2 regions of the Micromonospora sp. NPDC047467 genome follow, and region 2 is predicted to be linked to the other one. Evidence: riboswitches for the same ligand, from Rfam matches in the RefSeq annotation. Region 2 holds a riboswitch; the other holds the start of a gene.
The links. A riboswitch is a leader RNA that binds a small molecule or an ion and turns the genes downstream of it on or off. The one in region 2 is predicted to bind cyclic di-AMP.

Region 1 (4,803 bases), on a different contig from region 2:
CTGCTCACCGATCAGGTCGACGAGGTGTGGGTCGAGCGGGTCGGCGCGTACGACGGCCGGCCGTTGCGGTCGATCGCCAAGGGTGAGGTCGACCTGGACACCGACGAGGAGAAGCAGCAGGCCGAGGCCGAGCGCGAGCAGCAGCGGCAGGAGTTCGCGGCGCTGGTGGACTGGCTGGGCACCACCCTGGCCGACAGCGTCCGGGAGGTCCGCCTGTCGTCGCGGCTCACCACCTCACCGGCCTGTGTGGTGGGTGACGCGCACGACCTCACGCCGACCCTGGAGAAGATGTACCGGGCGATGGGGCACGAGATCCCATCGACGAAGCGCATCCTGGAGATCAATCCCGGTCATCCTCTGGTCGCCGCGCTCCGTAAGGCCCACGAGCAGGGCGATTCCGCCGAAACCCTCACCGAAACCGCCGAGCTGCTGTACGGCCTGGCGGTGCTCGCCGAGGGCGGCGACCTGGCCGACCCGGCCCGCTTCACCCGGACGCTCGCCGATCGGCTGGCCCGTACCCTGTAGACCGTTTTCCCCGGCCGGCGGCCGCCCGAACAGTCGGGCGCCGCCGGCCGCTTCAGTCGACCTGATCGGAAACGGTCCATCGTGGTCACTTCACAGGTCAGCGGGGTTCGCAACCGCTGAGCGGGCCGCTCAGCGTGGCCCGGTGAAGAACTTCACAGCGGTTGGGCGATCGTCATCGACCGTGCCTAACGTCGGTCGGGTTCGCCACAGCGGACACCACGGCCGGCAACGCCAAATCCTGCCCCCGGTCGTCGGAACCCAGTCACCCGGGCAGGAGCGGGGGACCCAACGTTCCTCGGTGCATCGTCACCTCGGGGTGAAGCCGCCACCGCGCGGCCGGGCTCCTCGGCCCGAACCCGACAGCTCACCTCGCCGGCGTGGAGGAAGCTCACCATGACGTCTGTCTACACCCCCCGTCATCGACGGGTCACCACCCGCCGCCTCGCCGTCGGCACCCTGGCCGTCGGCGCGGTCACCGGCGCCGTCGCGCTCTTCGGGCCGGCGGCCCCGGCGCAGGCCGCGGTCAACTGGGACGCGATCGCCAAGTGCGAGTCCGGTGGCAACTGGAAGATCAACACCGGTAACGGCTACTACGGCGGTCTGCAGTTCGCGCAGAGCACCTGGGCCGGTTACGGCGGCAAGAAGTACGCCGCCCGCGCCGACCTGGCCAGCCGCGGCGAGCAGATCGCCATCGCCGAGAAGGTGCTCAAGGGGCAGGGCATCGGCGCGTGGCCGACCTGCGGCAAGAAGGGCGGCTCGTCGAGCGGCTCCGCCACGAAGTCGACGAAGTCCACCTCGAAGTCGTCGAAGTCCGACAAGACCACCAAGCCAAAGGAGCGGTCGTCGCGCGGCGAGCAGCCGGCGACCCGCAACCACGAGCGCACCACCCCGGCGGCCAGTGGCGACACGTACGTGGTGAAGCCGGGCGACACGCTGTCCGAGATCGCGCAGAGCCACCGGCAGGCCGGCGGCTGGCAGGCCCTGTACGAGCGCAATCGGCAGCTGGTCGGTGCCGACCCGGGTCTGATCTTCCCGGGTCAGCGGCTCAGCCTCTGACGGTTGACACACACGAACGCTCGGCCGGGTCACCGGCCGAGCGTTCGTGTGTGTCGTGCTGTCAGCCCGGATGCCCGTGCGGGCCGCCGTCACGCCGCCGAGACGGACGCCTTCGGCCCTCGCTGCGACGCCGCCGGGCCGGCGTTCCAGCCCCAGCGGGGGGCGGGCACGGCGGTCTCCCCGGGACGGTCCGCGCCGCCGTCGATGGGAGCCTCGGCCGAGTCGTGGTTGCTACGGGACAGGCGCAGCGACTGCTCGGCGCCGTTGCGGGCCGCGCACGGCCAGGACTGCCCGGCGCACTGGAGGTTGCGGCAGAGACCCTCGTCGTCCGGCTCGTGGGCGCTGAGCACATCCACCGCCAACTGCCAGAGCAGAGGGTCGGTCACGTCGTGCGGGCGTTCGGTGCGACGGCTCGGTCGGTTGCTGGTGTCGTCGGACATCGTGTGGGTCCCCCCTTGTCAGGCTGTACCCCCCAAGGGTCACCTGTCAGCCGCTGGCTAAACCGCCGACCTGCTGTGATGTGTCTCCGATCGCAGCTTGAGCAGGTGGAAAAGCACGCGGACCGGTCAATCTGGCAGCCGCGGCATCTCGACGCCCGGGTCCCGGCCGAGCAGCACCGCGCGGGTGAGCGCCGTCGACCCGAACCGGTCACGGACCGCGTCGACCGCGGCGTCCAGGTCGGCTCCGGGGGTGGCGTCGAACGGCAGCTCCGGTTGAACAGGGTTGTCGTCGAGGTTGCCCACCGACACGCCGATCAGCGTGACGCCCCGCCGGCCGACCTCCGGCAGCGCCGTCCGCAGCAGCGCCCGCGCGGCGGCCAGCAGGGGTGTCGTGTCCGCGGTCGCCTTGCCCAGGGTGTGCGAGCGGGTGGCCCGGGTGTAGTCACCGAAGCGCAGCCGCAGCATCACCGTGCGCCCGGATCGACCGGCCGCCCGCATCCGCCGGGTGACCCGGTCCACCAGGCCCGCCAGGATGGCGTCCAACTCCGCGGGCGCGTGCGGGGTACGACTCAACGCGTGCTGCGCGCCCATCGAGCCGCGCCGTCGGCCGACCTGCACCGCCCGCGGGTCGCGATTGTGGGCCAGGGCGTGCAGGTGCCGGCCGGCGCCCGCGCCGAGCAGGGACACCAGCGCCGCCTCGCCGAGGCGGGCCACCTCCCCGACGGTACGGATCCGCCGCTCGCGCAACTTGGCGGCGGTGACCGGGCCGACGCCCCAGAGCCGTTCCACCGGCAGCGGGTGCAGGAACGCCAACTCGGCGTCCGGCGCGACGACCAGCAGCCCGTCCGGCTTCGCCACCCCGCTGGCCACCTTCGCCAGGAACTTCGTCCGGGCCACACCCACCGTGATCGGCAGGTGGACCTGGTCGCGGACCTCCCGGCGCAGCCGCTCGGCGATGTCGGCCGGCGCCCCGGCCAGCCGGCGCAGGCCGCCCACATCGAGGAACGCCTCGTCGATGGAGAGCCCCTCGACCAGCGGTGTGGTCTGCCGGAAGATCTCGAACACCGCCCGGCTGGCCCGCGTGTACGCCGACATCCGGGGCGGCACCACTATCGCGTCCGGGCACAGACGACGCGCCTGCTGGCCGCCCATCGCGCTGCGGACGCCCCGTGCCTTCGCCTCGTAGCTGGCCGCGAGCACCACGCCGCCGCCGACGATCACCGGCCGCCCGCGCAGGCGTGGGTCGTCACGCTGCTCGACGGACGCGTAGAAGGCGTCCAGGTCGGCGTGCAGGATGCTGGCCCCGGGTGACACGTACATATGTTCGCATGGCGTCCGGCCGTCATGGCAGTGAGCTGGGCGAACGCCCGGTCAGTCGAGGCAGAATTCGTTGCCCTCGGGGTCGGCCATGATGATGTGGCCGGCGCCCAGCGGGGGAGCGGGTTCGTGGCGACTGAGCCGTGTGGCGCCGTGCGAGACGAGTCGCTCGGCCTCCGCCTCCAGGGCCCCCATCCGCTCGTCACCCTCAAGCCCGGGAGCAGCCCGCACGTCGATGTGGACGCGGTTCTTCACCTGCTTGTGCTCCGGAACCCGTTGGAAGAACAGACGCGGCCCCGAGCCGTCGGGATCGACCACCGCCGAGGCGTCGTTACGGTTCTCCGGGGGCACTCCCATCGCCTCCAGCGCCTGCTCCCATGACGCGAAGTCTCCGGGCGGGCCCTGCACCTGGTAGCCGAGCGCCTCGGTCCAGAATGTCGCCAAGCCGGCCGGGTCGGCGCAGTCGAACGTGATCTGCATGTCGCGGGCCATGGCAGCTCCCTGTTTCCTGGTCTGGTCGGTCATGATCCCAGCCTCCCCCGGATCGCGGACAGGATCGTTCCGCAATGTGTGCAACCATCGGCGGGTGACCGTCGAGGGGACGACCGAGCGGGTGCTGCGGTTGCTGGGGCTGCTGCAGCGGCGGCTGTCCTGGACGGCCGCCGAGCTCGCCACCGAGCTGGGGGTCACCGGCCGCTGCGTACGCCGCGACGTGCAGCGACTGCGGGCGCTCGGCTATCCCGTGCACGCGGCCCCCGGTGTCGGCGGCGGCTATCAGCTCGGCGCGGGCACCCGGCTGCCGCCGCTGCTCCTCGACGACGAGGAGGCGATCGCGACGGCGGTCTCCCTGCGGCTCGCCTCGGGCGGCACGGTGGCCGGGGCGGGTGAGGCAGCCCTACGGGCACTGGCGAAGCTCGACCAGGTGATGCCGTCGCGGCTGCGGGCCGAGGTGCGGGCGGTGCACAACTCCACGGAGACGCTCATCGGCCCGGTGCCCGAGATCGACGCGGAACTGCTGGTGACGCTCGCGCGAGCCTGTCGCGACGCCGTGCGGGTGCGGTTCACCTACGCCGGACGGGCCGGTGGGGAGCGGGAACGCACGGTCGAGCCGATCCGGATGGTCACGACCGGCCGCCGCTGGTACCTGATGGCCCGGGACGTCGACCGCGACGACTGGCGCACGTTCCGCCTGGATCGGATGCGGACCGCGGTGGCGACGACCTGGCGCTTCCGGGCGGGCGAGCATCCGGACCCGGTCGCCTTCGTGCAACGGTCGGTGACCGAGGCGCCGTACCGGTATCTCGCCCGGCTCCGGGTGCACGCCCCGCCCGACCGGGTGCGGGAGTTGGTGCCGCCCCAGGTGGGCCGCGTCGAGGACGACCGCGACGGGTGGTGTGTGCTGGTCGTCGGCGGGGAGAGCCTGGACTGGATCGCCGCGCACGTCGCCCGCCTGAACTACGAGGTC
Region 2 (4,803 bases):
TGATCGCCGGTCAACTCGGTGTGGGCCTGCTCGGGTTGCTCGCCGCCGTGGCCCTGGCCGCCGCGCTCACCCTGCCCGCCACCGTCGCACTGGCCGCCAGCCTGCTCGTGGGCGCTGGCGCCGGTGCCGTCGCGCTGGACCTGGCCCGGCGACGGTTCCGGCCGAGCAGCGGCGGCGGCCCGGTCGCCCGCGCGCTGCGTCGGCACCAGCCGGAGTTCCTGCTCCACTTCTCCGCGCCGCCCGGCTCCGAGTACCAGGTCACCATGTGGCTGCCGTACCTGGAGCGGATCGGCCGCCCGTTCATGGTCATGGTGCGAGAGCCGGAGTTCCTCGCGCCGATCGCCGCGGCCACCAGCGCGCCGGTCGTCTACTGCCCCACCCTGCGGGCCATGGACGACGCGCTGGTGCCGAGCCTGCGGGTGGCCTTCTACGTCAACCATGGCGCGAAGAACAGCCACTGCATCCGGTTCACCCAGCTCACCCACGTGCAGCTGCACCACGGCGACAGCGACAAGGCGCCCAGCGCCAACCCGGTGTCGGGAATCTTCGACCGGATCTTCGTGGCCGGTCCGGCGGCGATCGACCGGTACGCCCGCGCAGGGGTGCAGATCCCGGCGGAGAAGTTCGTCGTGGTGGGCCGACCCCAGGTCGAGTCGATCGAGGTACGCCCCGAGCCGGCGACCGGGCTGGCCCACCCCACGGTGCTGTACACGCCGACCTGGACCGGGCACCACGCCGACGCCGACTACTGCTCGCTGCCGGTGGCCGAGGAGCTGCTGCGGCGGCTGCTGGAGCGCGGCGCGACGGTGATCCTGCGGGCCCACCCCTACACCGCGCAGAACCCGACCTCGGCCCGTCAGCTGGGCCGGCTCACCGAACTGCTGGTCGCCGACCGGGGCCGCACCGGGCGGCAGCACGTGGTCGGCGCGGCAGCCCGGGAGCTGAGCCTGACCGAGTGCGTCAACCGCTCCGACGCCCTGATCTCCGACGTGTCAGGGGTGATCTCGGATTACCTCTACTCCGGCAAGCCGTACGCGGTCACCGACATGGGCGACGAGGGCGACCGGTTCACCGAGAACTTCCCGCTGGCCGGGTCGGGCTACGTGCTGCGGCGGGACATGTCGAACGCGGTCGAGGTGCTGACCTCGCTGCTCGACACCGACCCGCTCGCCGAGGCGCGCTGGGCCACCCGCCGACGCTACCTGGGCGACTTCCCCGCCGACGCGTACGCCGAGGCGTTCCTGACCGCCGCCCGCCGGGAGCTGGCGCCGACGCACCAGGCGACCGAACGGCCGGCGCAGCTCACTCCCCTGACCTGACCCACCGCTCAGCGGTACGCGTCCAGCAGCGCCAGCACGGCCGCCGGGTCCTCCACGTGCGCGTTGTGCCCGAGCCCGGGCAGCGTGGCGACCGGCACGCCGTACTCCTTGAGCTGCGCGTCGGTGACCATCGGGTCGTGCTCGCCGCGCGCCAGCACCACCGGCACGTCGGTCGCCGCCAGCAGCGCGGCGAGATCGGGCTCGCCGACGGCGAACGCGCTCGTGTCCATCGCGAGGCGCCACCGACCGTCGACCTGGCGCAGGCCGGCGTCCACCATCGGATCGTCCGGCGGGACCAGGCCGGCCAGGCCGGCGACCCGCAGATAGCGGCGGGCCGCCTCGGCGCGGCTGGCGAACCAGCTGACCGGGCGGGCGGCGAGGTCGACGGCGCGGGTCAGCTCGTCCGGTGACCAGACGGCCTTGATGCCCAACCCGACCACGGCGTCCACCGGCGTCCCGGCCGCGCGGGCGGCCAGCGCCAGGCCGACCACCCCACCCAGCGAGTGCCCGAGCACCACGATGCGGTCGCCGGGCGCCAGAGCCTGGGCGACCCGCTGGGCGAAACCGCTGAAGGAGTACGACGGCAGCGGGGCCGACCAGCCATGGCCGGCGAGGTCGGGTGCCAGCCACCGCCCGGGCCAGTGCTGCTCCAACAGTGGAGCCCAGGGCAGCCAGACGTCACCTGTCGCCCCCATGCCGTGCAGCAGAAGCAGGACCGGCCTACGGTCGGCGTGACCACCCGATTCATCCACCACGGCCGCAGTCTCCCACGGTTCGCAGCCCGCGACGAGAGCCGTCGCCCCGGCATCGACGAAGACGCCGCGGGCGCCGGCCCCTCGTGGGGGTCGGCGCCCGCGGCGTCTTCGGACTCCACCTGGGTCAGGCGGAGTAGCCCCGGGTGGCGATCCAGTTGGCCAGGTCGATCGTGGTCATCCAGTACTCGGCGTTTGCCGCGTCGGCCGAGTCGGCGATCCGGACGGTACGGCCGTCGTCCTTGTAGCCCACCACCGCGACGTAGTGCCCGCCGCCGTAGGAGTGCCAGCCGCCGTTGGTGTCGACGGCGTCCCCGGCCACGTTGGCCACCACGCCGCGACCGTCGGTGATCGCGGTGACGACATCAGCCTGGAGGCGGTCCATCTGGGCCGGGCTGGGCGAGCCGGCGAACATCCGGGTCTGGTACGGAGAGCCCTTGACCTCGGCGTTGAGCACCCGGGTGGTGTCCAGGGCCGAGTTGGTGCCCATCTCGGTGGTGCCCAGCTCGGCGCCCAGCTGATTCTGGGTGCGGTTGATGCCGGCGGCGCTGAGGGCGTTGCGGGTCGCCGCCGGGCCGCAGTTGTAGTACGTGTTCTGCACCTGGTAGTCGTAGTCGAGCACCTTGGTGGCGGGTGGCTTCGGTGCCGCCTTCTTGACGGTCACGTCCGGGTCGCTGCTGGCCTTGGCGGCGGGCGACGCGGCGCTGGCGGACGGGGCGGCAGTGCTCGGGGCGGCGCTGGCCGAGGGGGACGCGACGCGGGCCTCGCTGCGGGAGGCGGCGGTGTCGCTGCGCATCTCGGCGACCGTTGTCGCGGTGTGCTGGCTGGCCGGGGCGTCATCGCCGCCGGCAACCAGGGTGCCGGTGGTGGTCGCGATGGCGAGGGCCGCGACGGAGGCGGCGGCGATCTGGTACGGACGTTCGGTGGCGAGACGACGCAGCTGACGCTGCAGGGTGTGCTTCACGGTTCCTCCACGGTTCGGGGGGAGAGCGGCACACCGGGGCAGCCCGATATTCGGGCAGGCGCCAGCGCGCGGACCGTGGTCCGCGGATGGTGAACCGCTCAGGGGAACGCCCGGCACGGCCGGGCGGGAAAGGCGGTGACCCGGGGGGGGTCAGCTCACCGTCACGAGACGGACAAGCGCGGGTACCGCTACGCCGTGAAGGCGGAGGAATGGCCGAGGGGTGCAGGGGTGCTGCATGAGGATGGAACTCCTTCCGACACCGCCTACCGGGTTAGCTGACGGATTCGGGCGGGAAGATCGCCCTACCGCGGGCCGTGGCTCGCGGATTCACCCCGGACTTACTGGTGGGTCCCCGGTTCGTTGATCACGATTGAGCGGGTCAGCGCGGCGTCGCCACTTGCGATCGATTACCGCACCGGACGGGACGACACTACTGGCCGGCCTGAACCCTGCCAAGCCTGGTTCAGCTGCGTAAACCTCAGGCGGCGCGACAATTTCTGGGCGTATTGCCACTGACGTGACTCGATGGGACGAGCGGTTACGGCGGCACCTCAGGTCGACAAGCGGACAGGTCGTCGACAATGCCGACACATCCGCGCGAACAATCCGGCCGAACGCGTCAGCCGCCCGGTTTCCGGAAGGTGTGACCGGGCTCACCGAATATTCGGGGCGTTCAGCCCACCCGGGCCGGACGCCAGCGCGCCGCAGCAGCCGGAAGGGCCGCCACCCGCACGGTTCGGCGGGGCATCGCCCGGGTCGGCCGCAGCCGAGCCGCCGCCGCGTACGCCTCGTCGGCCAGGGCACGCGCCGAGGACGCGGCCAACTCGGCGTCGCGCCACGCCAACCGTTCCCGCGCGGCGGCGACCTCGTAGTCGGCCCGCCTCGCGTTGCGGATCGCCCGGTGGAGCAGCGCCTCCTGCTCCACCGGGTGCCGGCGCGGATCCCAACCGTGCCGGTGGCCGAACACGTCGCTGAGCTGCCGCATGGCCAGGTCTCCCCGCCAGTGCGCCGCCATCGCCGCCTGGTGCAGGTAGCGCTCCCGGGCCGCGTACTCGGTGGGCGTGCGGGGCGTACGCGGGGTGGGCAGCGCCCCGGCGCCCGCGAACCGACGGGCGGCGGCGTCCGCCTCGTCGTACCTGATCCAGGCCTGCTCCACCTGCTCCTGAGCGGTCAGCCAGTCGGCGCGCCGACGGCGGGCGGTCTGCGCCGCGCCGGCCGCGGCGACGGCCACCTCCTCGGCGTACCGGCGCAGGTCTGCGGCCTCGGCGGCGGCCAACTCCCGGGCGGTGGGCGCCGGGTCGACCGCCGGGGTGTCCCGCTCGGGACGGGCGACCAGGACGGCGAGCACGGTCAGCGCCAGCAGGAGCAGGGCCGACCAGATGGCGGCGGCCTGCGGCACCTCGGTCAGGAACTGGTAGAAGACGACGGTCTCCATGGTCGGCACCTCGGCAAGAGAGCGTTGCGATGGGAAGCCGCACGACCGTCCGGGCCAGGGCGGGCCACGGGTTGGCGGGGTGCGGAGCGGTGTGTCGACAGGTGCGGTGGCGGGACGGGCGTCCCGCAGGGCTCGGGACGGGCGTCCCGAGGGCTCAGCGCCCGGGTGGGGCGCGAGGACCCGCGCTGGCCGGGTCGTCGGCGCGGGGCAACCGGTCGGCGGCCGGGCCCACCGGCAGCAGCCCGACCGCGGCGGCGGGCAGGGCACCCTCGCCGCCGGGCGGTGCCGGCTGGGGGTCGGTCGCGCGCACCGAGCCGGCCTCGTCGGCCGTGA

Region 1: another riboswitch for cyclic di-AMP. It lies ahead of ABZ780_RS21925 (transglycosylase family protein); the one in region 2 lies ahead of ABZ780_RS27705 (C39 family peptidase).

Annotation. Positions count from the first base shown of each region.
Region 1 covers NZ_JBEYTO010000007.1:402,775-407,577, reverse strand. Annotated here, with positions in the region: gene htpG (molecular chaperone HtpG) at 1-525, shown strand, start outside; cyclic di-AMP (ydaO/yuaA leader) riboswitch at 745-917, shown strand; gene ABZ780_RS21925 (transglycosylase family protein) at 919-1,581, shown strand; gene ABZ780_RS21920 (hypothetical protein) at 1,671-2,021, opposite strand; gene dinB (DNA polymerase IV) at 2,148-3,335, opposite strand; gene ABZ780_RS21910 (VOC family protein) at 3,393-3,830, opposite strand; gene ABZ780_RS21905 (YafY family protein) at 3,925-4,803, shown strand, end outside; gene ABZ780_RS21900 (GNAT family N-acetyltransferase) at 4,794-4,803, opposite strand, start outside.
Region 2 covers NZ_JBEYTO010000012.1:73,758-78,560, forward strand. Annotated here, with positions in the region: gene ABZ780_RS27695 (CDP-glycerol glycerophosphotransferase family protein) at 1-1,319, shown strand, start outside; gene ABZ780_RS27700 (alpha/beta hydrolase) at 1,328-2,074, opposite strand; gene ABZ780_RS27705 (C39 family peptidase) at 2,199-3,035, opposite strand; cyclic di-AMP (ydaO/yuaA leader) riboswitch at 3,281-3,422, opposite strand; gene ABZ780_RS27710 (hypothetical protein) at 3,709-4,470, opposite strand; gene ABZ780_RS27715 (hypothetical protein) at 4,625-4,803, opposite strand, start outside.